4 regions of the Ruegeria sp. BG9 genome follow, and region 3 is predicted to be linked to each of the others. Evidence: riboswitches for the same ligand, from Rfam matches in the RefSeq annotation. Region 3 holds a riboswitch; each other region holds the start of a gene.

Region 1 (7,204 bases), on a different contig from region 3:
GCCGAACCGACTTTGTCCGGGCGGGACGGTTTCGTTCCCCATTCCGGCGGAGCTATATTTAATACCTCTATCGCTTTGGGCCGGTTGGGCGCGCCCGTTGGGCTGCTGACTGGCCTGTCCTCGGACATGTTCGGGCATCAATTGGCCGATGACCTGCGGGCCAGCCACGTGGATACGACACATGTGATTGCCTCGGACAGACCAACCACGCTGGCGTTTGTTCAACTGAAGGACGGCCACGCGACTTACACGTTTGTCGATGAAAACACTGCGGGTCGGATGCTACGTGCAGAGGACATGCCGCGCCAACTCCCCGCGGTTTCAGCGCTGTACTTTGGTGGCATCAGCCTTGCCTGTGAGCCTTGCGCGGATGCCTATGCCGCGATGCTGGCGCAACATGGCACGAACTGTGCTGTGATGTTGGACCCCAATATCCGACCCGGTTTCATACAGGATCAGACCCGCTACCGCACGCGGTTGAACCAGATGATCGAACAGGCCGATATCGTCAAAGTCTCGGATGAGGATCTGGACTGGATCGTCCCCGGCCCGGAAAACCACGATCAGAAAGTCCCTTTGCTGCTTCAAGCAGGCCCCTCCGCGGTCATCGTCACCCGTGGGAGTGAGGGCGCCTCGGGCTATCTGGCCAACGGCGCGGTGGTCTCAGTTCCTGTCAAACCGGTGCAAGTTGTTGATACGGTTGGCGCGGGTGACACGTTCAATGCAGGGGTTTTGGCGTCGCTGGAACAGGCTGGCAAGCTGACAAAGCCCGGCTTGAAAGCACTGTCCCCAGACGCGCTACGCGACGCCTTGACCTTGGGCGCAGAGGTGGCTGCTGTGACCGTCTCACGCGCCGGAGCCAACCCGCCCTGGTCGCATGAAATATAGCCCTACGAAGAGTCTGAGATGAAACGATCCGAAATCAACCGTATCAAGACCGAAGCCCAGGCATTCATCAGTTCATTTGGTGCCGTTCTGCCACCTTTCGCAGATTGGACACCTGAGCAGATGCGCAGCGCCCAGGCGGACAGTATTCGTGCCCATGGGCTAGGTTGGGATATCACCGATTACGGTCAAGGCAAGTTCGATGAGCTTGGGTTGTTTCTGTTCACCCTGCGCAACGGTAACGTCAGCGATCTGAGCCGGGGACGCGGTATGCTCTATGCCGAAAAGCTGCTGATCTCTCGCGACAAACAGCTATCGCCGATGCATCGCCATATCGTCAAAGCCGAGGATATCATCAACCGTGGGGGCGCCGATCTGGTTATGGAAATCTATGCCTCGGACCCCGATGGCGGTGTCGACCGCGATACCCCGGTCACCGTTCCCAGCGATGCCTGCCCTGTCACCATACGGCCCGGAGAGCATTTGCGCTTGAAGCCAGGTCAGAGCGTGACCTTGATGCCCGGCATCTGGCATGCCTTCTGGGCGGAAGGTGGGGATTGCTTGATTGGCGAAGTCTCAACCGTGAATGACGACCGGACGGACAACGTATTTGAAGACCCGATCCCGCGCTTTGCAACAATCGAAGAAGACACGGCACCGGATTTCCTGTTGGTTGCCGACTACTGATTTCATTAAGAATTTCGCGCTTGCATTTTCTGACTAATTTAGTCAGTTAACGACTGACCCAGTCAGATTCCTTGGAATCATCGCCCGGTCCCATTTTTGCGACCGAAAGATAACCTCACATGCGAAAATCCCTCGCCGACCTGTTGGCCATGGACGCCGTTGCCAGCCGCCATGGCTGCGCATTGAAACCAAAACTGAGGCAGGCGATCGAGGATGATCTCAGCTTTTCCGTCCGCGCTGCATCACCGCGTCCTGAAACACCGGTCGAACCCTGCACCCTTCCGCGAAACGTCCACCCATTGGTTGCGAAATCCCTCAAACCCAAAAGGGAACGCGCATGAAACACTCGGCATCTAACCACACACTGCCCTTAACCGATTTTGACGGTTTCGAACGCGGTATGCTCCCTGTCATGCGGCACTTCATCCTAAGCTTAACACAGCCGGAAACGCAGGCGTGGCAACATGCCTTTTCCGTCGCAACCGAACACTGGGGGCGCGACCAAGGATTGGTTTTGGCGCATCTGGTCTTCAAAGTCGTCAAGGCCACGCTTCACACCCGCCCTCTGGGTCTGGCCTTCAACGACCCGCTTTGTGTTGAAACACGGCAAGAACTGACATGTGACGAATGTGCCCTGCTGCGGTTGCTGCATCACATGCGCCGCGACGAAACTCCGGCGGCACGCGATGCCTTGAACGAATTGACCGGAGGCTACCCGGACGCGCACCTGATAAAGGCCGGTTTGACCCTAGCCAGCCAGTTCCCGACCAATAGCGTCGGACCGGCCCAACCCGCCCGCAGGCCGACCCTGCGCGTGGTCCGATAGCGAGATTCCGGCGCTTGACAATAGGAGCGTGAGCAGACTAGCTGCTCTGGATGGTTCCCGACGGCCTGTGTCTGAGGGATGAAAATGGGAATACGGTGCGGCCCAAGGGCCAATGCCGTGACTGCCCCCGCAACTGTAAGCGGAGAGCGACGCCACAAAACCACTGGCCCCTAAGGTCGGGAAGGTTGGCCAAGCAACGACCCGCAAGTCAGGAGACCTGCCATCACAGTTTAACCAACCCGGGGCGGGGTGTCCCGGAAGGAGGCTCGATGGCACATCCGCGTGCTAATGCAATTCATGGCTTTTGCCTTCACTTGGTTTTTGTTCAAGTTGGCGACCCGTGCCATGGCTGACCATTTCGTCCTGATATGCGGCACCTGCAATGGGCCGATACCCGCGCATGCGGCGAAGGAAACGCTGGATAGCCAGCTGCCCGAGGGGTTCTCTACACGCCTGATCGACTGCATGGCCGGTTGCAACCGCCCGATGACGGTCGGACTGCAGGCCAAAGGCAAGGCGCAATACCTGTTTGGCGATATTCAAACCCCTGCCGATCTGAGCGCTTTGGCGGAGTTCGCCCATCAATTCCGGGACAGCGAGGATGGCTGGACCAGCGCCTCGACCCGTCCTTTGGCGCTCTATACCAAAACCCTGTCGCGCATGCCCTGCCTGCCACCGGAGGACATGGCATGAGCTTTCTGGTCGCTGAAAATCTGGAATACTACGCCCTGAACGGCGACGTGCTGCTGCGCGACACCTCGTTTACCCTTGAGGAAGGCGCGATCCTGGCCGTCGCTGGCCCGAACGGGGCAGGCAAAACGACGCTGCTCAACCTCTTGTGCGGTGTCGCAAAGCTGGCTTTAGGCGATGTGCGTATTCAGGGGCAAAGCCTGCGGAAACTGTCGTCGCTGGAGCGGGCCAGACGAATTGCCGTTGTCGGCCAGCAGGAAATGCCCGACGGGCGGCTGCAACTGCGCGATTATGTGGCCCTTGGGCAAATCCCGATCAGGGCCGACAAATCCGCCGAGGCTCTTCAAGCGGACCTGCAGCGTGTGCTCGACACCACCGAACTGTCCCATTTTGCGGGCAAACAGATGGCAAAGCTGTCGGGTGGAGAGCGCCAGCGCGCCCATATCGCACGGGCGTTGGCGCAGAACCCCTCGCTGCTGTTTTTGGACGAACCGACCAACCACCTAGACCCGGATGCCAAAGGGCACATGCTGTCTCTGGTCGCCGAGTTGGGTGTGACGGTTGTGATGATTGTCCACGATCTGGTCATGATCCCCGAATTCGCCAGCCACGTCGCCCTGATGAAGAACGCTCAGCTGACGGCCTTCGGCCCGGTCGCCGAGGTTCTGACGCCAGACCGCGTGCGCGAGACTTTTGGTGTTGACTATTTGTGTTTCCAGCATGAAGGGCGCGTGATCCCCGCGCTGGACATCCGAAAACGAAAGCTTTCATCTTAACAGGAGAGATTGATGAAACTGAAACTCTTGTCCGCTGCGGTCCTAGGCGCGCTGGCGGGCGGCGCTGCCGCGCAAGAGATCACCGTCGACAATTGCGGTGAACCTCTGGTGTTCGACACCAAGCCCGAGCGGATCGTGGTTCATGACATGAACATGACCGACATGGCCTTTGCGCTGGGTCTTCAGGACAGCATCGTTGGTCTGACCGGCATCACCGGCTGGTACAAGACCAGCCCCGATTTCGACGCGCAGCGCGGTGACATTCCCGAACTCGCTCCGAAATACCCGACGGTTGAAAACCTCGTCGCGGTTGAACCCGACATGTTCTTTGCCGGGTGGTATTACGGCATGAAACCCGGCGGCGACGTCACCCCCGACACGCTGGAGCCCTTTGGCATCAAGACCATGGTGCTGACCGAAAGCTGCATCCACCTGAACAAAGACCGCCCCGAAGCCAGCATGGATCTTCTGTTTGACGACGTTCTGCGTCTCGGCACAGTCATGCAGGTCGAAGACAAAGCGAACGCGCTGGTCTCGGGCTGGAAAGACCAACTGGCCACGATCGAGGCCAAAACCGCCGATCTGGAAAAACCCCGTGTCTTCCTGCTGGATGGTCCGGCCGATGCGCCGTTTACCGCAGGCAAATACGCGATTCCCGACGCGATGATCGCAGCAGCGGGCGGCGTCAACGTTACCCACGACATGGACACCAGCTGGGGCCGCACCTCGTGGGAGGCCGTCGCCGCCTCGAACCCCGAATTCCTTGTCCTGCTGGACTATCAAACCGGCAACGGCGCGGCGGATACTTTCAAGTTCCTGCAGGAGCATCCGGTGATGTCGCAGACCGATGCAGTCAAAAACGAGCGCTGGATCGGACTGCGCTATGAAGAGCTGACACCGGGACCGGCAAACATCGAAGCGATCGAGAAGATGGCAACGGCGATGCACCGGGGAAATAGCTGAGATGACGAAAACGGGCCAGGCGGTCCTACTGGGGGCGGTCATTCTGACCGCCCTTTTGCTGCTGTCGACGATCTACGGAACTACCCCGATCCCCTTGGCCGAGGTTTTCACCGCGATTGGACTGGGTACTGGTGCGACTGAGGGCGACATGTCCCCTCTGCACCGGATCGTCTTTGACCTGCGCCTGCCCCGCGCGTTGTTTGCGGCAGTGATTGGGGCCGGGCTGGGTGTTGTCGGGGTCGTTTTACAAACGACAACGCGCAATGACTTGGCTGACCCGTTTCTGTTTGGCCTTTCGTCCGGGGCCGCTGCGGGTGCCGTCTTGGTCATCACTGTAACAGGCGATGTTCTGGGCATCTGGACCCTCCCACTTGCGGCCTTTTGCGGAGGCCTGATCGCGTCCGGCATTGTTCTGGCCCTGGTTCAAAGCCTGCGCACCAGTGCGCCAGAGAAACTGATCCTTGCAGGCCTGGCTGTATCGTTCCTGTTTTCGGCCATCACCAACTATCTGATTTTCGCAGGCGACAGCCGCGCCGCGCATTCCGTCATTTTCTGGATGCTGGGCGGCCTTGGTCTGGCCCGGTGGGAGACCTTACCCCTTGTCGTGCTAGGGCTGACCCTGATCCTGGGCTATTCCCTCTATCGCAGCCGCTGGCTCGACGCGCTTCTGACGGGGGATTTTACGGCCTCAACACTGGGTATTCCAGTGCAAGGCCTGCGGTTTCGGATGTTTCTGGTCGCCGCCTTGGCCACGGCCAGCTTTGTGTCGGTGGCAGGCGTGATCGGCTTTGTCGGCCTGATGGTTCCGCATATCGCCCGAGGCATTGCCGGAACGCTCCACCGCAATCTCTTGATCACATCCGCCGTCGTCGGAGCCATCCTGCTGACGCTTTCAGACATTCTGTCTCGGCTGCTTCTGGCCCCGCAAGAGTTGCCGGTGGGGATCGTTACAACCTCGATCGGGTCGCTATTCGTGTTCCTCTACCTGTTCAAATCCTCACGATCTGACTAGCACGGCCGTCATCCCAAGTTTTGCCGACGCTCAAGCCAGCTTCCCAACTCTTTTTCCGCCGAAAAGATGCTCTCACGGTTCAGTATCTGAGAGGTCATGGCCTTGGAAACCGCACGCACGCGTTTGTTGATCGCGATATCGTTGCCATCCACCGGCAGATCGCCCACATCCAGCTTTTCATAGATCGACAGCAGCCGGTTCTGCACTGTCCTCAGAGCCAGCTTGCGACGCAGCGCGATGGTCTTGTCGGGCAAACCGAGGGCGAGATCGGACAGGATTGCCAGCTCAACTTCCGTCAGCGCCTCGCCCGAGCGGCTCTGTTCCCGCTGGATCTGGTGGATTTCCCGGTCCACCATGATCTGCGCCTCGATCAGAACGGCGCGCAAAGCCAGATGCATTCGTGAGGGGCTGGCCGTCTTCAAAACATAGCCATAGGCGGCCTCTTTCGGAACGATCCGCGCAATGCCGCGCAGATAGGCCTCATCCGAGTAGTTGGACCAGAACAGAATGCGGGTCGCGGGGCGTTCCGACCAAATGGTCCGCGCGGCCTCGATCCCGTTGCGCTCTTTCATACGCAGGTCCATGACGATGGCCTCAACACCATTCTGTCGGGCCTGCTCTTCCCCTTCCCGGCCGTTCGAGGCGAGGCTCAGGTCGGTCACCTCAGGCAAGGCATCCTGAACCAGCTCCCGCAGGTAGTTCGCGTGCATTGCATCGTCTTCGACCAGCAGAACCTTCATGCCAACACCTCGGTTTTGGGGCATTCGGAGGCCGGAAGACAGACCGCAATCTCGGTCCCGCCATTGTAGCGAATATCAAACTGCGCCGCGATCAGCCGGGCGCGGGTTCGCATATGCGTCAACCCGCCTGAAGCCTGCCGGATTTCAATAGCTCCCCTGCTACGCCCATTGTCCCGCACGCGAAGGTGCAGCCCGTCCACGCATTCAATCTCGACCTCAATACGACTGGCCGAGGCGTGTCGGACTGCGTTGTTGATGGCCTCTTGTGCGATACGGAACAAGGCGATGCGTTTGGTTTGTGGCAGCCGGTCGACCATCCCGCCGGACAGGTCACGAACGTCAATCTCGACCCCTTCATCCGGGTCAATAGCGCGTTCAAGATGGGTTCGCACGGCGTGCTGAAAGCCGAACAGCTCCAGCAAAGACGGAATCGAGGTATCGATTATCTCGCGCAATCCCTGAATGCAGTTCCTCATACTGCTGCGCAGCCCGTCCAGATCCAGAGGCGTTTCGCACCGTTCCAAATCCCGACTGATCCGCGTCATATCGGCCAGAGTCTGATCGTGCAGATCCATCCCTATCCGTTGGCGTTCCAGCTCTAGCGCGTCTGTCAGGCTGAGGGCCC
Region 2 (7,204 bases), on a different contig from region 3:
TCCTGCGTCAACTGGTTGTTGGCAAGCGGGTCGAACCCTTTAACACCAGCGGCCACATCGCCATCGGCAATGCCCTGCACTTCAAGCTCGTGCATTCCTACGAAATCCGCGATCTGCTTAAAGCTGATCGTGGTGTTGTCCACCAGCCATACGGCTGTTGCCTTGGCCATAAGCGGTTTTGCCATCAGCCCGTCTCCTATACATACATCTGTCCCGTCGCCGGAATTCGGCGGCCCCGGGGTTTTGGGGCAGGTTTCCGTTGTCGGGGAACTTGGGGTGTATATAGTCGCCGCGACGCAAGAAGGGAAGAGGCGAATGCGCCATGGGTTTTTAACGCTGGTTTTGTGGGTCACAAGCGCAGTTGCCGGGCTGGCCGAGGGCGAAAAGGCCGGTGAGTTCGACTATTACGTTCTGGCGCTCAGCTGGTCTCCGAACTGGTGCGCGCGCGAAGGGGATGCCCGCGGGTCGGACCAATGCGACGCCCGGCATGACCACGGTTGGATATTGCACGGGCTCTGGCCGCAGTTCCATCAGGGCTGGCCCTCCTATTGCCGCACGCCCGAGGCCCCGCCGTCGCGCGCGATGACCCGCGCGATGGAGGATATTCAGGGCAGTGCGGGACTTGCATGGCATCAGTGGAAGAAACACGGCACCTGTTCGGGCCTGTCGGCGCGGGGCTATATGGATTTGTCGCGCGAAGCGTATAGTCGCGTGACCCGGCCCGAGGTGTTCCGCCAGCTTGATACCTCGGTCAAACTGCCCGCGTCGATCGTGGAAGAGGCCTTTCTAAAGGCCAACCCTAAGCTCGAGCGCGACATGATCACGATCACCTGCAAACAGGGTTACATCGAAGAGGTTCGCCTGTGCCTGTCCCGCGACCTTGATCTCGTGCCCTGCGGCCGCGATGTCATCCGGGACTGCACGGCTCAGGACGCCCTGTTCGACCCGATTCGTTAAAGCTTTCTGTTCTGACAGTCTCGTGCGTATTCCAGCGCCTTTGCAGTGCCTTTGAGGTCGATGGCCATCACTACTTCGCCCGCCGGGTTGTAAACCGTCATCGTCTTGTTCTGAGCAATCGCAGTGACGAAATTCCGGTCAGTGAAAAAGACGGTCGCGCCGGGGACGTCACGCTCGTTGAAGCCAATGGCGGTAGCGTCATAGCTTTTGCCGTCCAGAGCAAACCGGATCGGGTAAGTTTTGCCTTGTTCGATATCGCCCCAGGCCTTGTTGTAGACGGCGAAATACCCGCGATTGCCTAGCGCGTCATAGCCGATCCGAACGACCGAGAGGTCCTGATACACCGTCTGGATCAGGCACCCATTGCCCAACGCGGGGTCCATCATGATATTCCAGCCGTCGACAAAGCCTTTGTCGATCAGTTGCTGAGAAAACGCTGCAGTGGCTGTAAAGGCGGCAAGTGTGAGGGCAAAAAGGCGTTTCATAACAGTTCCCAAAATCAAACGGATAAGGTCATAGCCATAGTACACGCCGCGTGCGGCAGGCAAAGGCCATTCTTGACTGATATCATCGCGAAAGAAGACCTATGTGCATGGCTGAACCCGGCTATGTCTCGCCGGGGAGGCGCTTGAAACTCGGCTGTGGCACAATAGTTTTGCCCCATAAAACAAGGAACGAGCCATGCCGCAACATCCAAGAACGTTCTCTCACATCGGATTGTCCGTCCCAAACGTTGACGAGGCTGTAAAGTTCTACTCCGAAGTCCTTGGTTTCTACGTGATCATGCCACCGACTGATGTGGTAGAGGATGACACGGATATTGGTGTCATGTGCACTGATGTGTTTGGTCCTGAGTGGAAAAAACTACGTATTGCGCATCTCGCGACTGCTGATCGCATCGGGTTCGAGCTTTTCGAGTTTGACGGGAATTATGTACCGGAAAACAATATCGATTTTCGCCAGAATGGTACGTTCCATTTTTGCGTCCAAGACCCGGATGTCGAAGGCCTGGTAGAAAAAATCGTTGCAGCGGGTGGCAAACAACGTATGCCGATTCGATACTATTATCCCGGAGAGAAACCCTACCGAATGGTCTACGTCGAAGACCCCTTTGGTATTGTCTTCGAGATCTACAGCCATTCTTACGAATTGACGTACTCTTCGGGCGCCTACACCTGAAATACGAGGCGGTGTCTCGTGTGCAACCGGAGGGGGTGAAAGCGTTCCGGTTGCTGTCATATTGCAATGCTCAGAGCTCTTTTCGTGCCCTCAGTGCTGCGGTAATCGTCCCGTCATCCAGATAGTCGAGCTCGCCTCCAATCGGCACGCCTTGCGCCAGTGAGGTCAGGCGGACCTGCCCCTCCAACTGATCGGCGATGTAGTGCGCTGTGGTCTGGCCGTCGACGGTGGCGTTCAGGGCCAGAATGATCTCGGTGACGCCTTCGGCCACAACCCGGTCCTTGAGGCGAGGAATGCGCAACTCATCCGGGCCAACGCCATCCAGCGCCGAAAGCGTGCCGCCCAACACGTGATAGCGCCCTTTGAACACGCCGGCACGCTCCATCGCCCAGAGGTCGGCGACGTCTTCGACCACGCAAAGCTCTCCGGTCGCGCGGGCCTCATCGTTGCAGATGTCACAGATGTCGGTGGTGCCCACATTGCCGCAATTCAGGCACTCGCGGGCTGTGATGGCGACTTGCTGCATCACGTCGGACAGGGGTGTCAGTAGCAGCGCACGTTTGCGGATCAGGTGCAGCACCGCGCGGCGGGCCGAGCGAGGGCCGAGGCCAGGGAGTTTGGCCATCAGGTCGATCAGATTGTCGATGTCGCTGTTGGAACTCACGGCCTGTCCTGTCTGGCGCCGGAGGGAGCCTCCGGCGGGAGAATTATTGAAAAGATGGAGATCAGAACGGCAGCTTGATGTCTGCGGGCAGGCCCATGCTTTCGGTCAGTTTGGCCATCTCGGCCTGGGAGCGCTCGGCGGCTTTGGTCTGAGCGTCCTTGATGGCCGCAAGGATCAGATCCTCGACCACTTCCTTGTCGTCGCCATTGAAGATCGACGGATCGATATCCAAGCCCTTCAGCTCTCCCTTGGCGGTTGCGGTTGCCTTGACCAACCCTGCGCCGGACTCGCCTACAACCATAAGGTTGTTCAGCTCTTCCTGCATCTCGGTCATCTTGGTCTGAAGATCCTGCGCGGATTTCATCATCTTGGCCATATCGCCCAGGCCGCCTAGTCCTTTGAGCATGTTGCTTCTCCTGTAGGTCCGGTTTTTGACTAGATACGGGGGTCACCGTGGTGACACAAGAGCAGAGCACACTCCCGCCCGTCGTCAAGGTCTTTGGCAAGACCTTTCCTCCCGTTGGGCCCGGCAGCGCTCGGGCAAAGCCCGAGCGCTGCCGGGCCCAAGGCCGCTCAGGGTGATCGGCGTCAGCCGATTGCCCGTGGCGGGCGCGGGAGGGTTTGGTTTTGTATAGAGGTCAGTCTTCTTCGAAAGGATCCCATTCATCTTCGACCTCGGGCAGGGCTTCGGTCTCGACTTGGGCGGCGCGTTGTTCCGGTGTTTCGATCCGGGTGATTTTGGCCTTGGGAAAACTTGCCAGAACGGCCTGAACCAGCGGATGCGCCGAGGCCTCTTCTTTCAGATCCAGTTCCGCTTTATCGCGGATTTCGGCGATCGTCGGAGCGTCGCCATCCGATACAATGGACACCGCCCATCTGTTGCCAGTCCAACGTTGCAGGGCCGATCCCAGCCGTGGTGCAAGATCGGTCGGAGCTTGCGACGATGGGGTGAATTCGATCCGTCCTGGCTGGTAAGAGACCAGCCGCACGCCGTTTTCGACCTCGACCAGAAGCTTGACGTCTCGGTTGTTCCGGATCAGCTCGACCACATGTTCGAAACTTGGGTATCGCGCCAGTGCCGTCTGGGTATCTTGCGCCAAGGCGGCGACTGGTGCGCCGCCGGACCCGCGTGGCGCAGGGGCGTAGCTTGTAGTGGCGCGGGCTTCGACCGGGGCCGCGCCGTTGCTTTGAATGGGCATCCCACCGCCAGGCCCGCCACCGGGGGGAGGAGGCGTATCCTGCAGCCGTTTGATCAGTTCTTCCGGGCTAGGCAGGTCGGCCACATGAGTCAGTCGGATCACAGCCATTTCGGCAGCCATCATGGCGTTGGGGGCGGCTGAAACTTCCTCAAGCGCTTTCAACAGCATCTGCCACATCCGAGTCAGTACCCGCATGGGGAGGGCCTCAGCCATCTGCTGGCCACGGGCGCGTTCATCCGGGGAAACAGTGGGGTCTTCGGCTGCGTCCGGGGTGATCTTCACGACCGAGACCCAATGCGTGATCTCAGCCAGATCACGCAGCACGGCCAATGGATCAGCCCCTTCGGCATATTGGCCACCAAGCTCGGTCAGTGCCCCTGCCGCATCGCCACTTAGGATCATGTCCATGAGGTCCAGAACCCGGCCACGATCCGCCAGGCCCAGCATCGCGCGCACTTGATCTGCCGTCGTCTCTCCGGCCCCGTGCGAGATCGCCTGATCCAGCAATGAAGTCGCGTCGCGGGCAGATCCCTCGGCGGCACGGGTGATCAGAGCCAACGCATCCTCGGCAATCTCGGCGCTCTCAGCCGAGGCGATCTTGCGCAGCAGGCCGATCATATCCTCGGGTTCGATCCGGCGCAGGTCGAAGCGTTGGCAGCGCGACAGAACCGTGACGGGAACCTTGCGGATCTCGGTTGTGGCGAAGATGAACTTCACATGCGCCGGCGGCTCCTCGAGCGTCTTGAGCAGCGCGTTGAAGGCGCTGGTCGACAGCATGTGGACCTCATCGATGATGTAGATCTTGTAGCGGGCCGAGGCTGCGCGGTAGCGAACACTGTCGATAATCTCGCGAATATCATTCACGCCGGTGCGGCTGGCGGCGTCCATCTCCATTACGTCGACATGACGGCCCTCCATGATGGCGACGCAGTGCTCACATTGGCCGCAAGGCTCGGTCGTGGGTCCGCCAGTTCCGTCCGGTCCGATGCAGTTCATGCCTTTCGCAATGATCCGTGCGGTCGTGGTTTTACCGGTTCCGCGAATGCCTGTCATGACAAAGGCTTGCGCGATGCGATCCGCCTCGAACGCGTTTTTGAGCGTGCGGACCATCGCATCCTGACCCACCAGATCGGCAAAGGTTTCCGGGCGGTATTTTCGGGCGAGAACCTGATAGGCGGGGCTGTCTGAGTCGGTCATGTCTGCTCTGGCGGATTCGGAACGTCACCGCAGCGTAGAGGCCCGCGCCGCCCGCGTCCACATGAGTTGAAGAACGATTTTGTTTTGGAAACTGGCACGTCAGGGGTACACTCTTCAGATAGTGAATCAAGCCTAGAGTCAGGATCAACGCTTCCGGGGGGATGCTGTCATGACGAATTTGGTCATTCATGCTTTGCAAGTGGGCGGGGGCACACTTGCCCTAACGTCGATGCCGGGAAAGGGCGGCGACTATGCAGGCGACCTTGAAACGATTGGAGATTGGAGGCCGGGGCTCGTGCTTTCGATGACAACCGACGCCGAGCTGGTCCAGTTTGGAGCCCGCGATTTTGGCCGCGACGTTCAGGGGCGCGCCAGCCGCTGGGTGCATCTGCCGATTCAGGATTTCGGCGTGCCACCGTCAGAGGTTGATGCGCAATGGCCCGATGTTAGTGCCGCGGCGCGGCAGGCTTTGTCTGGCGGAGGGCGCGTGCTTGTCCATTGTCAGGGCGGATGTGGTCGCTCTGGCATGGTGGTGCTGAGGTTGATGATCGAATGCGGCGAGGCTCCAACCCAAGCGCTGGATCGGTTGCGCAAGCTACGCCCCTGCGCGGTCGAAACCGATGCACAGAAGCACTGGGCCACCTTGCCCGCCCGAGCTTTGGCAGACTCCTAAGCCGACAGTTGCAGTTCCGCCGGGGTCGTTTTGCGCGGCGAAATCACTGATGCCTCGAGCATGGCGCAGGGCAGGGATGTCATCGCTGCGCTAGGCAGGCTGCTCGTTTCGGTACCGAACATAAGGTCGGCGTAGCGATCGAGGGTCTCGCTGTCGGCATTAGGATCCGCTCCGCAATAAACCCGCACCCGAGACTGGCTGGCCTGAAACCGGGCGTGGCAGCCGTCCGTGCAATGGGTCAGGTCGCTGCTGCCTTCGATTTCGAAATCCGATGTGGTCGCCGGACCGGCTTGGTCCAGCGCGTCGACCATTGAACGCGCCAGCCGCGCCAGTGCCGGGCAAGTTTTGCCCGTATGTTGGCAGATGGTTGCGGAGAACCTATGTGTCTTCGTCTTCCAGATCATCCTGCGCCCTCCGCGCGGTGGACAGGGGCTGGGATCAGGTGGGGCAGATAGGGTCTGCCACGGCCTGCCCGGACACCCCGCCCGAGTTTGGGTTATGTTGACGATGGCAGGTCTCCTGACTTGCGGGTCATCGCTTTGCCGACCTTCCCGGCCTTTCGGCCAGTGGCTCTTCGACATCGCTCGCCGCTTACAGTTGCGGGGGCAGTCGCGGATTTGGTTCGTCCCGAGCAAGCCGGGGAAAACCGCACCGTGTTCCCTTTTCATCCCGACCTCTTGTGAAAGCCGGGAACCATCGCATCATCGCTAGCGTTCATAACCATCCTGAGTCAAGTTGAACTTTCTGCGCTGCGGAAAGCCGATCCGCAAAGTGGACGCGTGGTCAAGCTGGATCGCAGTTGACTTGCATGGGCTGTCTGGGGTCAAGTTGCAATGTGAACTCATCAGTTCAGTTTCCCGCCGAGGATGCCCATGTTGGATTCAAACCAAACAGTGCTGATCGAAAATGTTCAGATCCCGGTGGGGGATGGCGCCCTGTCCGGGCGGATCTACCGACCCGTGGAGCAGCCCGAGACAGTGGTGGTGGTCAACAGCGCGACGGGTGTTCCGCGTGACTACTACAAGCATTTCGCACAGTGGTTGGCGTCGGATCAGGATATCGCCTGTCTGATCTATGACTACCGGGAATTCGGTCATTCGAAATCGGGGCCACAGCGTCGGTCGAAGATCTCGATGGCGGATTGGGCGTTGCAGGACATGCCCGCCGCGCGGGCCGAGATGCGCCGACGGTTCCCGCTGTCGCAGCAATGGTCAGTTGGTCATTCGCTTGGAGGGATGCTGGGGCCAGTGCAGCCGGATATCGACAAGATTGATCGCATGATCTGCGTCTGTTCCGGCCTTGTGACACTGCGCGATCATCCTTGGCCGTACCGCG
Region 3 (7,204 bases):
ATCACGGTGGCATGCTACGGCAAATGCTATGGCGCGACAGTGCCGCCAGCCGTATCGCGCGCGCAATAGACATCATTCGCGCGGATTTTCGAACAGCCCTGCCCGTCTGCGATCTGGCACAAAGCGCTGGCATGAGCGTTTCTGCCTTTCACGCCCATTTCAAAACGGTAACAGCCACCTCTCCACTGCAGTACCAAAAAGACCTCAGGCTGCTGGAAGCCCGCAGGCTATTGTCGCACGGTTCGCTCAGTGTGTCGCAAGCAGCTTTTGAGGTTGGCTATGAAAGCCCGACCCAGTTTAGTCGGGAATACTCGCGCAAATTCGGAGTGCCACCTCGTCAGGACATCGGGTCAAAATGCATAGCTTAGAAACTAAAAAGGCCGGGCTGAAAGCGCGGCCTTTGTAATCTGGAATGTCAACGAAGATTAGTTCTTCGCGTAGAATTCGACAACCAGGTTCGGTTCCATCATGACTGGGTAAGGCACATCGCTCAGGCCCGGTGCGCGTACGAAGGTCGCGGTCATTTTCGAGTGGTCGGCGTCGATGTAGTCAGGAACATCACGCTCGGCCAGAGCAACAGCTTCCAGAACAACTGCCAGTTGCTTGGACTTGTCACGCACTTCGATCACGTCGCCTTCTTTGACACGGTAGGACGGGATGTTGACCCGCTTGCCGTTCACTTTGACGTGGCCGTGGTTCACGAACTGACGTGCAGCAAAGACGGTCGGTACGAACTTGGCGCGGTATACAACGGCGTCCAGACGGCGCTCCAGCAGACCGATCAGGTTTTCACCGGTGTCGCCTTTTACTCGCTCAGCTTCGGCGTAGATGCGACGGAATTGCTTCTCAGTCAGGTCGCCATAGTAGCCTTTCAGCTTCTGCTTGGCGCGCAGCTGCAGACCGAAGTCCGACAGTTTGCCCTTGCGGCGCTGGCCGTGCTGGCCGGGGCCATATTCACGACGGTTGACCGGGGATTTCGGACGACCCCAGATGTTTTCGCCCATCCGGCGGTCGATTTTGTACTTGGCAGACGTGCGTTTGGTCACGGCTGATCTCCTTTAAAGTGGCATTTCAGCTTGATCCGAAAACCGGTTCCCACTTTTCGGGCCGAAATAGCGTCTCCGCTCGGACCGGGCAGTTCCAGTTCAGACCAGGCGCGGTGCCGGGTTATAAAGGGCGTTGTCCTCTTGAGGTTTCCCCCATGACAGGCATCCCCTTGCGGGGGCCACCAACACCAATGAAGTCGCGCTTATATCCGCAGAACTGTCAGAGTCAACACGTCCCGACGGCCCTGCTTAAATTTCTTGAAGGGTTTTTAGGCCAACGGGTTCAGCGCCAGCTAGGTAACCAAACCTATGAAAAGAAACCCGGCGCGGATTTTCCCGGAAACGCCAACACCTGTGCAGTCGGTTGCGGTACGCTCTGCAGGTCGACACCGGCATGCGTTACTTCGCTAATCCAGAAATCCTGATCCCGAGGGGGACAGCCAGTGTTGAACACCAGAGTCGGCCATTGTTCGTCATCGGTGATAACCAAATCTGCCGAAAAGCGCTGCGCCCCATTGGTCAATGTGACCGAACCGCAATACTCTCCCGAGATCTCTTGCGGGGCTGAAAACGCGTCGCGGGTGCGCACAGGGGTCGCGCCCATATTTCCCAGTTGCTCAAGATTTTGCTCCGCCACTTCGCCCAACACCAGCGCCTGACCACGCCAGGACCATGCGGACCCGACCGCCAAAAAGGCCAAAGGCGCTGCCTCAAGCCCATCAAGCTCAGTTTGATTCCATGAAATGGCTACACGACCGTTATATCCGGCTCTCATATACCTGCTCGCACTTATCAACACCCCACCCAGTACTTAACCCGCTTTATCAGGGGAGATTTCGGCGGAAAAGAGACAGAATTTGAGCAATCACGTGAATGTTGCCGAATAGAATCAACTATCCGTGAGCAAACCTGTGCCACCCATGCTTCCTTAAGCGAGCATAGAGACGACAAGTGCATGATATTAATACAAATATTTGAAATTCTGAAACCGCAGGCAGCCGTAGCCGCTCTGCAGTTTCAGCCTGAGACTTCCCGTTCACACCTCAACTTCGACCTTGCCGATCGGGTTTGAACAGCACGCCAGAATGTAGCCTGCTGCTATGTCATCCTCGGAGATACCGCCGTTGTGAACCATGTGAACCTCACCCGAGGTCTTTTTGATTTTGCAGGTGCCGCAAACGCCAAACGTACAGCCCGAGGCGATGTTCAATCCAACCGCACGTGCGGCGACCAGAACCGTATCTGTCTCGGCAACTTTGGCGGTGACACCCGAGGTCGCAAACACGATTTCGGCGGCGCTGTCATCGTCAGGAACGATATCATCCAGATCGGGCTGATCCGCTTCGGTCTCAACCGGAGCTCCAAAGCTTTCCTGATTATAGTTGTCCATGTCAAAGCCAAGACCCGACAGAGCTTCACGGACAGCCTGCATAAACGGCTCCGGACCGCAGCAATAGACCTCACGGTCCAGATAGTCTGGGGCCATCAGGCCCAGCATCAGCTGGTTAAACTGACCCTGGTAGCCGGTCCAGGGGCTGTAACGGTCAGCTTCCTCCACAACAAACTTCAAATCCAAACCCGGCGTCCGACTTGCCATCTGCTCCAACCGTTGACGGAAGATGATCTCGGACGGACGTTTGGCGCAGTTGATGAAGACGACATCCAAATCGCGGCCTTCGTCCCACATGCAGGTCGTCATCGACATCATAGGCGTGATACCCGAACCCGCCGAGATGAACAGATACTTGGCGGCGGCGCTTTCAGCATTGGTGAACAGGCCCGCCGGGCCAATCGCCCGCATCCGCATACCTGGCTGCAGATTGTTTAGCATCCAGCGAGTGCCGATGCTGTCCGGTTGCGCCTTGGCCGTAATCGTGATGGACCGTGGACGCGATGGGGATGACGATATCGTATAGGTCCGATGCACAACGCCTCCCGGCTGCCCCGGCGCCGGAATCTCGAGCGTTAGGAACTGACCTGGATGGTAGGCAAACAAGGCTCCGGAAGGGGCGCGGAACGTAAAGCTCGCGGTGTTTGGCGTTTCGGGCACGACCGAGACGCATTCCAGCGTCTCGTCATCCTGCCAGATCGAGGCAACAGCGTTCAGATCTTTCATCTCCGTCACTCCGCCGCCATCGTGTCAGGTGCCAGATGGCGCGCCAGGGTGCTGCAATACCAATCGGTGAATTGCAGAACACCGGATTCCTGGATCCCCGAATACGGCCCCGGGACATAGGCCGGGCTGTTGATGCCCATCTGGTTGTCTTCTACCACGCGGCGATCTTCGTCATTGGTGGCCATCCAAACTTCGGTCAGGCGCTTGACGTCATAATCGACCCCTTCCACTGCATCCTTGTTGACCAGCCATTTCGTGGTGACTTCGGTCTCGGTCGGGCTGACCGGAGTGACGCGGAAGACAATCGAATGATCGGCCAGGAAGTGGTTCCATGTGCTGGGATAGTGGAACTTCAGCAACGTCCCTGCATCCGCAAAAGGCGCTCGGCCCAGAAAGCGGCGCACCGCGGATTTGCCGTCCAGAGTATAGCTTTCCGCCCCTTCCTTCAGCGGCATCCGCGCCAGTCGGTATTGCCCGTCATCATGCAGATAGAACTGCGACGGCATTCCCGCAGCCTCGCAACGGTCAAAGTGAGCTTGCATGAAGGCCGGGGTTTCACCCCCTTCGATACCGGTTACTGAGGGATCATCAGGGAAGGTCCGGCACAGCGAAGGGTGGTTGCCGCCGCAGTGATAGCACTCGCGGTTGTTTTCCCAAACCAGCTTCCAGTTGCCCTTTTCGACGATCGTGCTTTCAAAGGCGACCTTGGCGTTGCCTAGATCATGCGGCTCCAGATAGGGCCGTGCTCTATTGGCGAAGGTGTCGAAATCGGGGGCTTCATCTGCAAGACAGAAATAGACCAGCCCGGCCAATTCCCGGCAGTGAACGGTTTTCAGCCCGTGTTGTTTGGGGTCGAAATCAGGGCCCATATCACGTGCCCACAACAATGAGCCATCAAGCTCATAGGTCCACTGGTGATAGGGGCAAACCAGTTTGGGCGAGTTGCCCTTGGCCGCTTTGCAGATGATCGACCCGCGATGGCGGCAGGTGTTGTGGAACGCCCGGATCTGGTTGTCCGCACCACGCACGATGATCACGCGGTATGCGCCGACAGTGTAGGTCACATAGTCGCCTGTCTTCACCAGTTCACATGCCGGAATGGCAAATAGCCAGTCACGGTAGTGGATTGCCTCAAGATCGGCCTGAAAGACATCTGGATCGGTGTAGAACGCCTGTTCAAGGGCATAGGCCGGGTTTCGACGCGCCAACAGGCTTTGAACGTTGCTCACTTCTGGCTCTCCTGCCGCGCCCGCGGCTCAGCTTGGGCAGATGACATAAGAGGCCAGTCCGGAGCCGTGCGAGGATCACGTCCGAAACTTGTGCCCCCACCGCCACCCGCGGTTTGACATATATGCAAGGCTGGTTTCCGGACTTGAAGGGGGCTTGCGCCCGGTCTCGACACCTTCCCGGGATCCTCGTCCCAGTGGTCACCTGTCGAACCTGACCTTTCTTACCGTTGCGGGGGCAGCGCCGGAATTGCACCGGCTTCCCAATTCTCTGCCGCCTGAGAATCAGACAGCAGCACCTCACATGCGCAACCTACTCGGGGATGGATTCGTGGCTGAAAGCCTTGCGACATTTCCAGAAACAAAACAGACATGCCCAGCAGAAATGGAAACCTGAAACAAGTCCGTGGTTTGAGGCAAGGACAAGAAAACCGAATTCACCCGTGTTGCGATGTGTCCCACAAATGCGCGTGCATAAAGGGCGCAATCGCAAGTGTCTTGCCCCCCAGCTTTTCAACCGATCCTGCAGTGAGCTCAAGCGTCATCCATGCCTCGGGGATCGTCAGAAGGTCCGGATATGGCGTCTCTTTGTCGGTCGGAACAAACCCGAATAAGGGGTAGAATGTCGGCACGCCCAACACGAAGACAGCGTCTGTTCCAATGAACCTCAAGTGCTTGATGCTGGTCTCCATCATCTCTCTGCCAACACCGCGGCCTTGATGCTCGGGCGAGACACCGCAGGGTGCCAGAAGATAGCATCTTACGTCTGGGTGATCCTGGAAAACTAACGGGGTGAACATGACATTGCCCGCGATCTGCCCGTCACGCCTTACGCTGATTGAAATCGTTTCCGGATGCTCAAGGAGATCTTCGGCGAGTTGAGCGATTTCGTCACCTTCTGCTTCGCCAAAAGCCAGCCTATGCAAATTCAAGATGGCATCGGTTTCTGAACGGTTCATGATCCATCCCTATCCTGAGCTAAACAGCCTGCACCGCGTCATGCTGCGCGAGATTATCCGACCGACGCCCCAGAGGTTGCATTCCACGAGCTTCCGCAAGACCAGCCGCTCAGGTCAATATGTTTCTTCGTACAATCGGCAGCGTGCGTCTGTGTCCAGATGTGCGGTTGTCGCGATCTCGGATTGTTTGTGGGCTTGGTACAGCTCGGCAAAGCCCTCGGGGAACCAGCCGGTCACGACCGAGTTGTTTACGAACCGGTCGAGCGCATCTTCCAAAGTCTGAGGCAAGCGCACCAGCCCTCTTTGGGTAAGTTCTGCGACGTCCAAAAGCGAAAGATCCTCTTCGGTTGGAACGGGAGCGGGTAGCCCTTCATTGATCCCCTGCGTCCCGGCCATGACAACCGCAGCAAGCGCCAGATGAGGCGAAGCTGCAGCATCCGCCGCACGGTATTCGATGTTGAACTGCCCCGCGATTGAGGCTGGGTCTTTTGCGGTCACCGGACAAATCCGCAAGGAAGCCTCGCGGTCGCGGAAACCCAGATTATTGAAAGCCGCAGACCAACGATGCGGTGTCAGGCGTTCATAGGAGATCACCGAAGGCGCTGTCAGAGCCAGGATCGCATCCAGATATTTCAGAACTCCGGCGGCGAAAGCGCTCGTCAGGTCCGACATGCCGCAGGGCCCGTCTTCGGCGTAGGTCAGCGGCGCGCCACTATCGTCCACAAAGCTCATATGGATATGAACCCCATTCCCAACGCTCGCGACATCGCGAATAGGGGTATAGGTAGCCCGTTCGCCATAAGCCTGTGCAGTCGCATAGGTCAGTTCGCGTACCATGATGGCCGCGTCCGCCGCGCGAACACCCAGCTCGGGGCCTATGACGACCTCATATTGGTTTGGCCCATATTCCTTCATGATCGAATCCGGCTTGAGACCGACCTGAGAAATCGCATTGATCAAGGTCTCGCACAGATCCCGCTGCAGGCCAAAGCCGCGGTGACCATAGGCTTCGTTGGCCTGGCTTGGCGGATCTTTCAGCTGGAACTCATGCTCGAACGCGGCCAGCAAATTTGCTCCTGAGACCTTGTGCAGCCGCTCCAGCGCCGCCCTTAACAAACTGCGCGTGCAGAAGTCCCAAGGGTCTCCGTCCAGAGTGACGATATCGCCCATAAGAAAGTGCAGGCCGGAGTCTTCGCCGAACTCGACCTTTGCCTCGGCCGTGGCGTCCGGGATCAGAAGAAGATCGCCCAGCGCGCCAAACGGGCTTTCGGCAATTCCGTCAAAGCAGTTGATCTGGACATTCGTAGGTGTCCACCCGACGCCGCGCTGCAACCGCTTGTTCAGTTGATCCGTCGGAAACGCCTTGCCCCGCAATTTACCGGCAAGGTCAGAGGTGGCGACGAACATCAGGGGGGTTTTGGGCATCATGGGTTGGGGTCCTGGTTGTGGGATCGCATGGCATCCCAGGCTTCGATGCGGGACTTCGTCTGGTCCCAGTTGTCTTCGGCAATACGCGTCACCAGCGCCTCGGTGACAGCAAGGGCCGCTGTGTACGTATCCCAGAGCGTGCCGCTTTCGATCGGAACTGGCAAGATTTCTGCCGCATGGCGGGATATGGGAGACAACCATTTGTCTGTCATGAGAACAACGCGAACCCCTCGGTCCCGCGCGGCAGTCGCGGCCAATCGCGCCAGCGCAGGTTGGTAGCGACGAAAATCGACCAGAAACAGGATATCGGCAGGCTTCATCCGCAGCAGGTATTCCGGCCAGACCTCGTTGTTGGCCGGAAGATGATACACGCCGCTGCGGGTTTGGCGCAGGTGAAAAGACAGGTGCTGTGCGATGGTATCGCTGATC
Region 4 (7,204 bases), on a different contig from region 3:
GTCGTCGCTGTCTCCGTCCGGCTCCCATTGGTCCTCGGTTCGCGCGATGGCGGCCTCAAGGGCTTCGATCTTAGCACTCAGACTACCGGACAGGTTTTCCGACGGGGTCTCGTCGCCGACCTCCTCAGCACCATCGTGATTGGCTGCGTCGCCCGGCTGAACAATATCACAGGCCCGCAGGAGCATCGGCTTGGCCGAATCCTCGGGACTGTATTTGGGTTCCAGTTTCAGGGGTTCGGATTTTGGCGCGTCACCAACGCGCAGCGCGTCCGTCAAGACCAATCTGCCCGGCTTGCGTGGAGCGGTCGCAGTATCGTCATCCGACACTTTGCGACCGTCTTCGCTCACCAGTCGTTTTACCGACGACAGTACATCCTCGATACCTGAGGTCATGACGCTATCCGACATTGTTCTCTACCGCTCTATTCTTGAGACCAAGTGTAGCCAAACACGTCGGGCGTCACAACCAGTAGTATAGATCAGTCCCGCCGCAACGCTTTGAGAACGCGATCTAGATCCTTGCTTTGCTTGCTGACCTGCGCCGGAGCCTTTTTGACCAGGTTGTAATACAGCGTCGGGTCATAAATCTGCACCGCAAGCCCCAGACGTTCAGCCGTTAGAAGACCTTGCGCCTGCAGCAGCTGGTATGCTGCCAAAGACCGTTCGGTGCGCGAGGCGACCTCGGCCAATTGCGCATCCAGAAGATCCTGCTGAGCGGTCAGCACGTCCAGCGTGGTCCGCGCGCCCAGCGTTGCCTCTTCGCGAATCCCGTCAAAGGCCACTTGCGAGGCGCGAACCCGCTCGGTCGAGGCCGTCAGGCTGGCCGTGGCCGTCTGAAACCGCACAAAGGCGTCTGTCACGCCCTGAGTGATGTTCTTCTGCACATTCAGCAGATTGGCCCGCGAAGAGTCCCGGGTTGCCATCGCGCGACGCACGTTGGCCGCAAGACGACCACCCGCATAGATCGGCTGGTTGAAGTTCAGCGAAACAGTCGCGTCGTTGATGTAATCATCATTGTCATATCGCTGCGTCACACCCGCATCCGCGTTCAGGCTGACATTGGGCCCTAGGTTGGCGCGTTGTTGCTGCACGATCAAATCCAGCGCCCGCACCTGGTGCTGAGCCGATAGAATCGCCGGGTGATTGCGTTGCGCGAGGCTGATTGCCTCGGATTGCGAGCGTGGGAGGTTCGGAAGCCCCGGCTGCCCAGCCGTACGCCCCGGCAACTTGCCGACCGCATTAACATACTCGGCCTGAGCGGTGCTGAGATCCCCTCTGGCATCCGCAAGATCCGCGCGCGAACTGGCCAGCTGCGCCTCAGAAAGAGCCACGTCAGTCCGCGTGACTTCACCCACTTCGAAGCGGTCGTTCGAGGCCCGAAGTTCCTCGCTCGACAGATCGACGTTGTTTTGCCGAATCTGGACCGTTTCTTCTTGCAGCAGGACGCTCAGATACGCGGTTGCGGCCCGGAAAAGAACTTGCTGCTCGATATCGATCAGCGACTGGCGCGTCGACAGAACCGTTTCCTGTGCGGACTGCTTGCCCAGCACCGATGCCCCGCCATCATACAAAAGCTGGCTGAGCGTCAAGCCCGAGAAGAATCGCGACGGGTCGGTGCTTGTTCTGACGGAGTCAGTTCTTGTTCTCGTGTAATCCTGACTGACCTGAACCGTCCAGTTGATGATCGGGCGCAGCGCGGAAAGCGCAATTGCCACGTCTTCGTCCGCTGCCCGCAACAGGGCTCGGTTCTGTTCCAGCAGACCGCTGGTGTTATACGCTCCGATGAACGCATCTGTCAGATTGTCAGCCCAGACGGCCCGTCCGGGAACATTACTCAGGGCAATGGCCGCAGTCACTGCAAGCGCTTTGACCAGCTTTCCCGCTGTCTTTCCACGCATACCAAATCCTCTCAAATCGAAATTACGCTGCCTCTCCGGCAGTTTGCGTCTTTATGTTCAACTAATCAAGGTGGTGGAAACAACAGTCAGCGGACTATAGCGAAAATGCACACTCTTGGGAAAAACCGTCCAAAACCAGCGCACTGGCGTTGAAGGCATCCCGCCAACTGACCACACCACCGGCCTTGTGACCGATGCGAACTGTACCCAGTTGTCCATCCACAAACAGACAGGCGATCCGGCCCTGATCCTTCAATTGGTCCAGCACCGCGTCGGGCACCTGTTCGACACCGCCTTGTATCATAATCACGTCATAAGGGCCATGCTCTGCCGCCCCGTCCTCCAGAGGTCCGACATGAATGACGGCATTGTCGACGTTTTCTTCGGTCAACACACTTTGCGCCTCGGACGCAAGATGTTCGTCGGATTCGACACCCACCACCAGCTGCGCCATTCGAGCGGCGATGGCGGTCGAATACCCGTAGGCCGACGCGATATCGAGGACGATTTCGTCATTCGAGATATTCAGCGCATCCAACATCTTGGCTAGAGTGCGCGGCTCAAGAATGCAGCGGCTGTTGCCCAGATCGATCAACCCTTCGACATAGGCCGCTTCGCGCTGTGCGGTCGGTACAAAGCTTTCACGCGGAACGGACAGCATCGCGTCAATGATTGGAAACTTGGTCACATCCGAGGGTCGTACCTGCGTATCAACCATGGTGCGGCGCCGGGCTGCGAAATCTGACATCTGATCTCTCTTTTCAATCCCTTGGATAATTGGCTTGTGCCACACTCGACCTGTCTCGACAACGGCCCAGATGCCGCAAGCCTTGTTCACGATCCGTTTAAACCGGCCGCCCACAAATATTGATTTGCTGCCCAAAATCGGCGCCAATCCTCTGGACGCCCCCGATGAAAGCTGTTAAAACGCCCACCACACCACGGCAAGTATTTGATTTTACTTGAAAAGGCGAGTTGGCGGAGTGGTGACGCAGCGGATTGCAAATCCGTGTACACCGGTTCGATTCCGGTACTCGCCTCCACATCCCCTTCCTCTAAATACCGCCTCCGGAAATCAGTTTCAGGAGGAACGCCCCTGAGGCACAACCTCGTACCCTGGTTCTTCCGGCTCATCGTCTTGCATTTCCGTAGGAAAACCCGGTGCGCGGATGTCCAAACCCGTGGCCTCTTCAAGGCGTTTGATGATGTTTGGCGACAGCTCACGCTCGCCAAACCGGGCGATGCCATCCTCAAATATCTTGATCATCACCGGATTGATTTCCAGCGGAACACCGGCGCGGTCGGCGACGTCCTGAAACAGGCCGATATCCTTTTTCACCAAATCCATCGTAAACGAAATATCGCGCGAACCGTTCAGGATCACCTGGCTTTCGGTTTCGTGCACGAACGATGTCCCCGACGAGATTTTGATGGCCTCATAGGTGGTGTTCAAATCCATCCCGGCGGCCTTGGCGGTGACCAACGCTTCAGCACAAGTGATTAGGTTGGCCGTGGCTAGATAATTGGTCAGTACCTTCAGAACCGAGGCCGAGCCGAGCTCTCCGGTGTGCAGAACGCGCCGCCCCATGGTGGTCAGGAAAGGCAAAATACGCTCGAACGTATCGCGATCGCAGCCAGCGAAGATCGAGATATTGCCCGTCGCCGCGCGGTGACAGCCACCCGAAACAGGGCAATCGACTGCGGCCCCTCCGCGCTCCAGAACCAATGCCCCCAATCGCTTGACCTCAGCCTCGTCGGTGGTGGACATCTCCATCCAAATCTTACCTGGACCAACCTCTGGCAACATCTCTTGCATCACCGCGTCCGAGGCCGCTGGCGACGGCAGGCAGGTTATCACGGCATCGCAATCGCGCATCATCTGGGCCGGGTTTTTAGCCGCTTTGGCCCCCTGCGCGACAAAACCCTCAACCAGATCGGAACTCAGGTCATGAACCGTCAGGTCGATTCCATTGCGCAGCAATGACCCTGACAGCTTGCCGCCCACATTCCCAAGCCCGATAAAACCTACTTTCATGGATTTCGCCTCCGTTTGCGATTTGAGGCCATGCGACCATGCATCAGCGCCCTGTTCATGCCGCCTAGCGACGCTGGCAGGTCGCTTTTCAACGTGCCGCAGCGGTCTGAGCTGCATCGCGCTTGACAAGCTGCGGGTGCGTGCCGCATGAGCCTCATGTTGGTGTCTGTGAGAACAGATGAAAAGGGAATGCGTCAACGGGTTTTCCGCCAAACGCAGCCGCCCCCGCGACCGTGACCGGAGAGGGTGCCCAAGCCACTGGCGCAAAGCCGGGAAGGCGGGACATCCGACAGAGGACGCCTCTGACATCCGCAAGCCGGGAGACCTGCCAGCGCCCGAAGATGAAACCGGACGGGGTGTTCCGGTGTCGGGTCAAGGGACCCGCATGAAACCCCGTCCCCCACGATGAGGATTTGGGGGGATGAGAGACATGACCGAGACCGCTCCGGTCGAATTGCTGGTTTGCACCACCTGTCGTCGCGGGCTGCCCGTTGAAGACGACGCGAAACGCCCCGGCACCCTGTTGCACAAGGCGCTTGAACAGGCGGAGCTGCCGGAAGGGATTACCCTTAAAGCCGTGGAATGCTTGTCGAACTGCAACGAGGGCTGTTCCATCGTGCTGCGCGGCGGCCCGGATCGCTGGACCTTCGTCTATGAGCACCTGAACGAAACCGACCATGTCGACGTGATCGTTGACGGCGCCACCAAGTACCTCGCGACCGAGGACGGCTTGGTCAAATGGCGTGAGCGCCCTGAACATTTCCGCAAAAACTGCGCAGCCCGCATTCCCCCGATTGGAGCCCTGAAATGAGCAACTTGGAAAAACTCCCCGTCACCGTGATCACTGGCTTCTTGGGCTCGGGCAAGACGACTCTGGTTAAACACCTGATGCAGAACCCGCAGGGCAAGCGTCTGGCCGTTGTGGTCAACGAATTTGGAGATGTTGGCGTCGATGGCGACATCCTGAAATCCTGCGCCATCCCCGATTGCCCGGCGGAAAACATCATGGAACTGGCGAACGGTTGTATCTGCTGCACCGTGGCCGACGACTTCATCCCGACTATCGAAGCCCTGATGGCGCTGGAGCCGCGCCCTGATCACATACTGATCGAAACTTCCGGCCTCGCCCTGCCTAAGCCGCTGCTGAAGGCGTTCGACTGGCCCGATATCCGATCGAAAATCACCGTCGATGGCGTGATCGCGCTGGCCGATGCCGAGGCTGTCGCCGCTGGTCGCTTTGCGCCGAATGTCGAAGCCGTGGACGCTCAGCGCCTGGCCGATGACTCGATCGACCATGAAACGCCCTTGTCCGAGGTGTTCGAGGATCAGATTTCCTGCGCCGACATCATCCTGCTGACCAAGCCTGATCTGGCCGGTCCCGAAGGCGTGGCCGAAGCGAAAAAGATCATCGCCGCCGAGGCCCCTCGCCCGCTACCCGTTGTCGAAGTGGCCGAAGGCGCCGTGGACGTCCGCGTTGTTCTTGGTCTGGAAGCGGCTGCTGAAGATGACATGGACGCCCGTCCATCGCATCACGACGGTCACCACGATCACGAGCATGACGATTTCGAAAGTATCATCGTTGATCTGCCGGAACAGTCCGACCCTGCCGAACTGGTCGCCAAGATCGCACGTCTGGCGACTGAGCTGAACATCCTGCGCGTCAAAGGCTACGCCGCCGTTCAAGGCAAGCCTATGCGCCTGCTGGTTCAGGCCGTGGGTGCTCGTGTGCGTCACCAGTATGACCGTCCGTGGGAGCCCGGTGAAGACCGCCGCTCGCGTATGGTGGTGATCGCCGAACATGACGACATCAGAGAAGCAGAAATCCGCGATATCCTCGCTGGTGTCACCGAGGCCGCTGAGTAAGACCAATGCACGTCGTCTTCCGCGAAAGCCACGGGTTAGAAGAAACAGAAACCCCAACCGATCTGGGCCAGAGCCCGGCGGATTTGGTGGTGCTGTCCTTCTCGGACAGCGACCTTGGCGCTTTCGCGGCGGGCTGGCATCGCGGTGGCGGGCCGGATGGGCGTATGCCCACGATGCGGTTGGCGAACCTGACGGCGTTGAAGCACCCTTTGTCAGTCGACACCTATGTGGAACAGACGCTGGAGGGCGCCAAGGGCATTCTGATCCGTCTGATTGGCGGCGTGCCTTACTGGGCCTACGGGCTGCAGCAAGTTCTGTCACTTGCGCAGGCCAAGGGGATCGCGCTGGCCGTCCTGCCCGCCGACGGGCGTGAGGATACGCGGCTGGATGAGTATTCCACCCTGCCCGTCTCGACCCTGCGGCGTCTGGCACATCTCTGCGACACCGGCGGTGAAGTCGCAGCGCAGGCCGCCTTGGCGCAGATGGCATTGGCGGCGGGGCTCTATGCCGGCCCGGTTATGGGGGCTAAAACCCTGCCCGAATCTGGCGCGTGGTGTCCTGATCGCGGCGTGATTCCGGTTGAAACTGCCTTTTCGGACGACGCAAAACGTATCGTCGTCACGTTCTATCGCGCCTATCTAACCTCGGCAGATACCGCCCCTGTTGCCGCCGTGATCCGCAGCTTACGGGGTCGCGGGTTCGAGGCGGTGGGCCTATTCGCGCCCTCGCTCAAAGCACCTGCCGCCGCTGAATGGCTGCGTGACAACATCGTCGCTCTGAAGCCTTCGGCGATCATCAACGCCACCTCCTTCTCAGGCAAAGGCTCGTCGGGTACATCCCCTTTGGACGCGGCGGGCGTGCCGGTATTTCAGATGGCCCTCGCCACGTCCCGCCGCAAGGCTTGGGCCGAGGCGGAACGCGGCCTCTCCCCCGCCGATCTCGCCATGCATGTGGTGCTGCCCGAAGTGGACGGGCGTATTTCGGCGGGCATTGCCTCGTTCAAGGAGCCTGGCAAGCGCGATCCGCATCTGGAATATTCCCGCTTTGCCCACCGGGCTGAGCAAGAGCGGATCGAAGCGATTATCGACCGCGTCGCCGGCTGGTTGAATCTGCATGACAAGCCCAAGGTAGATCAAGTGCCCGCGCTGGTGCTGTCGACCTATCCCGGCAAGGACTGGCAAATGGCGCATGCGGTGGGCCTCGACGCGCTGGCCTCGGCCGAGGCGATGCTGGCCGATCTTCAGGCCGAGGGCTACAGCACCGCACCGGCTGAGCCGATTGCGAAAACCCTGCTGGACGCGCGCATTTCATGGTCTTTGGAAAATTATCAGGCAGCCCTAGCTGACCTGCCTGAGCAACTGCGGGCCGATCTCCAAACCGTTTGGGGCAAGCCCGAAGACGACCCGGT

Evidence for each region. A riboswitch is a leader RNA that binds a small molecule or an ion and turns the genes downstream of it on or off. The one in region 3 is predicted to bind cobalamin.
Region 1: another riboswitch for cobalamin. It lies ahead of ACR0I8_RS11040 (DUF1636 family protein); the one in region 3 lies ahead of ACR0I8_RS16810 (aromatic ring-hydroxylating oxygenase subunit alpha).
Region 2: another riboswitch for cobalamin. It lies ahead of ACR0I8_RS09370 (hypothetical protein); the one in region 3 lies ahead of ACR0I8_RS16810 (aromatic ring-hydroxylating oxygenase subunit alpha).
Region 4: another riboswitch for cobalamin. It lies ahead of ACR0I8_RS03320 (DUF1636 domain-containing protein); the one in region 3 lies ahead of ACR0I8_RS16810 (aromatic ring-hydroxylating oxygenase subunit alpha).

The regions. Positions count from the first base shown of each region.
Region 1 covers NZ_JBQFSY010000005.1:315,817-323,020, reverse strand. The annotation lists gene ACR0I8_RS11060 (carbohydrate kinase family protein) at 1-888, shown strand, start outside; gene ACR0I8_RS11055 (D-lyxose/D-mannose family sugar isomerase) at 907-1,572, shown strand; gene ACR0I8_RS11050 (hypothetical protein) at 1,692-1,913, shown strand; gene ACR0I8_RS11045 (hypothetical protein) at 1,910-2,398, shown strand; cobalamin riboswitch at 2,433-2,637, shown strand; gene ACR0I8_RS11040 (DUF1636 family protein) at 2,744-3,091, shown strand; gene ACR0I8_RS11035 (ABC transporter ATP-binding protein) at 3,088-3,864, shown strand; gene ACR0I8_RS11030 (ABC transporter substrate-binding protein) at 3,877-4,827, shown strand; gene ACR0I8_RS11025 (iron ABC transporter permease) at 4,829-5,839, shown strand; gene ACR0I8_RS11020 (response regulator transcription factor) at 5,848-6,579, opposite strand; gene ACR0I8_RS11015 (ATP-binding protein) at 6,576-7,204, opposite strand, start outside.
Region 2 covers NZ_JBQFSY010000004.1:327,771-334,974, forward strand. The annotation lists gene ACR0I8_RS09330 (DUF1013 domain-containing protein) at 1-185, opposite strand, end outside; gene ACR0I8_RS09335 (ribonuclease T2) at 316-957, shown strand; gene ACR0I8_RS09340 (hypothetical protein) at 954-1,442, opposite strand; gene ACR0I8_RS09345 (lactoylglutathione lyase family protein) at 1,639-2,136, shown strand; gene recR (recombination mediator RecR) at 2,207-2,800, opposite strand; gene ACR0I8_RS09355 (YbaB/EbfC family nucleoid-associated protein) at 2,862-3,206, opposite strand; gene ACR0I8_RS09360 (DNA polymerase III subunit gamma/tau) at 3,439-5,196, opposite strand; gene ACR0I8_RS09365 (phosphatase domain-containing protein) at 5,366-5,869, shown strand; gene ACR0I8_RS09370 (hypothetical protein) at 5,866-6,273, opposite strand; cobalamin riboswitch at 6,362-6,581, opposite strand; gene ACR0I8_RS09375 (alpha/beta fold hydrolase) at 6,742-7,204, shown strand, end outside.
Region 3 covers NZ_JBQFSY010000009.1:183,566-190,769, forward strand. The annotation lists gene ACR0I8_RS16790 (AraC family transcriptional regulator) at 1-368, shown strand, start outside; gene rpsD (30S ribosomal protein S4) at 426-1,046, opposite strand; gene ACR0I8_RS16800 (hypothetical protein) at 1,354-1,821, opposite strand; gene ACR0I8_RS16805 (hybrid-cluster NAD(P)-dependent oxidoreductase) at 2,083-3,162, opposite strand; gene ACR0I8_RS16810 (aromatic ring-hydroxylating oxygenase subunit alpha) at 3,168-4,391, opposite strand; cobalamin riboswitch at 4,503-4,706, opposite strand; gene ACR0I8_RS16815 (GNAT family N-acetyltransferase) at 4,826-5,347, opposite strand; gene ACR0I8_RS16820 (glutamine synthetase family protein) at 5,462-6,772, opposite strand; gene ACR0I8_RS16825 (MurR/RpiR family transcriptional regulator) at 6,772-7,204, opposite strand, start outside.
Region 4 covers NZ_JBQFSY010000001.1:650,107-657,310, forward strand. The annotation lists gene ACR0I8_RS03295 (hypothetical protein) at 1-393, opposite strand, end outside; gene ACR0I8_RS03300 (TolC family outer membrane protein) at 480-1,898, opposite strand; gene ACR0I8_RS03305 (protein-L-isoaspartate O-methyltransferase family protein) at 1,993-2,646, opposite strand; tRNA gene ACR0I8_RS03310 (tRNA-Cys) at 2,868-2,941, shown strand; gene ACR0I8_RS03315 (NAD(P)-dependent oxidoreductase) at 2,980-4,050, opposite strand; cobalamin riboswitch at 4,077-4,280, shown strand; gene ACR0I8_RS03320 (DUF1636 domain-containing protein) at 4,364-4,744, shown strand; gene cobW (cobalamin biosynthesis protein CobW) at 4,741-5,796, shown strand; gene cobN (cobaltochelatase subunit CobN) at 5,802-7,204, shown strand, end outside.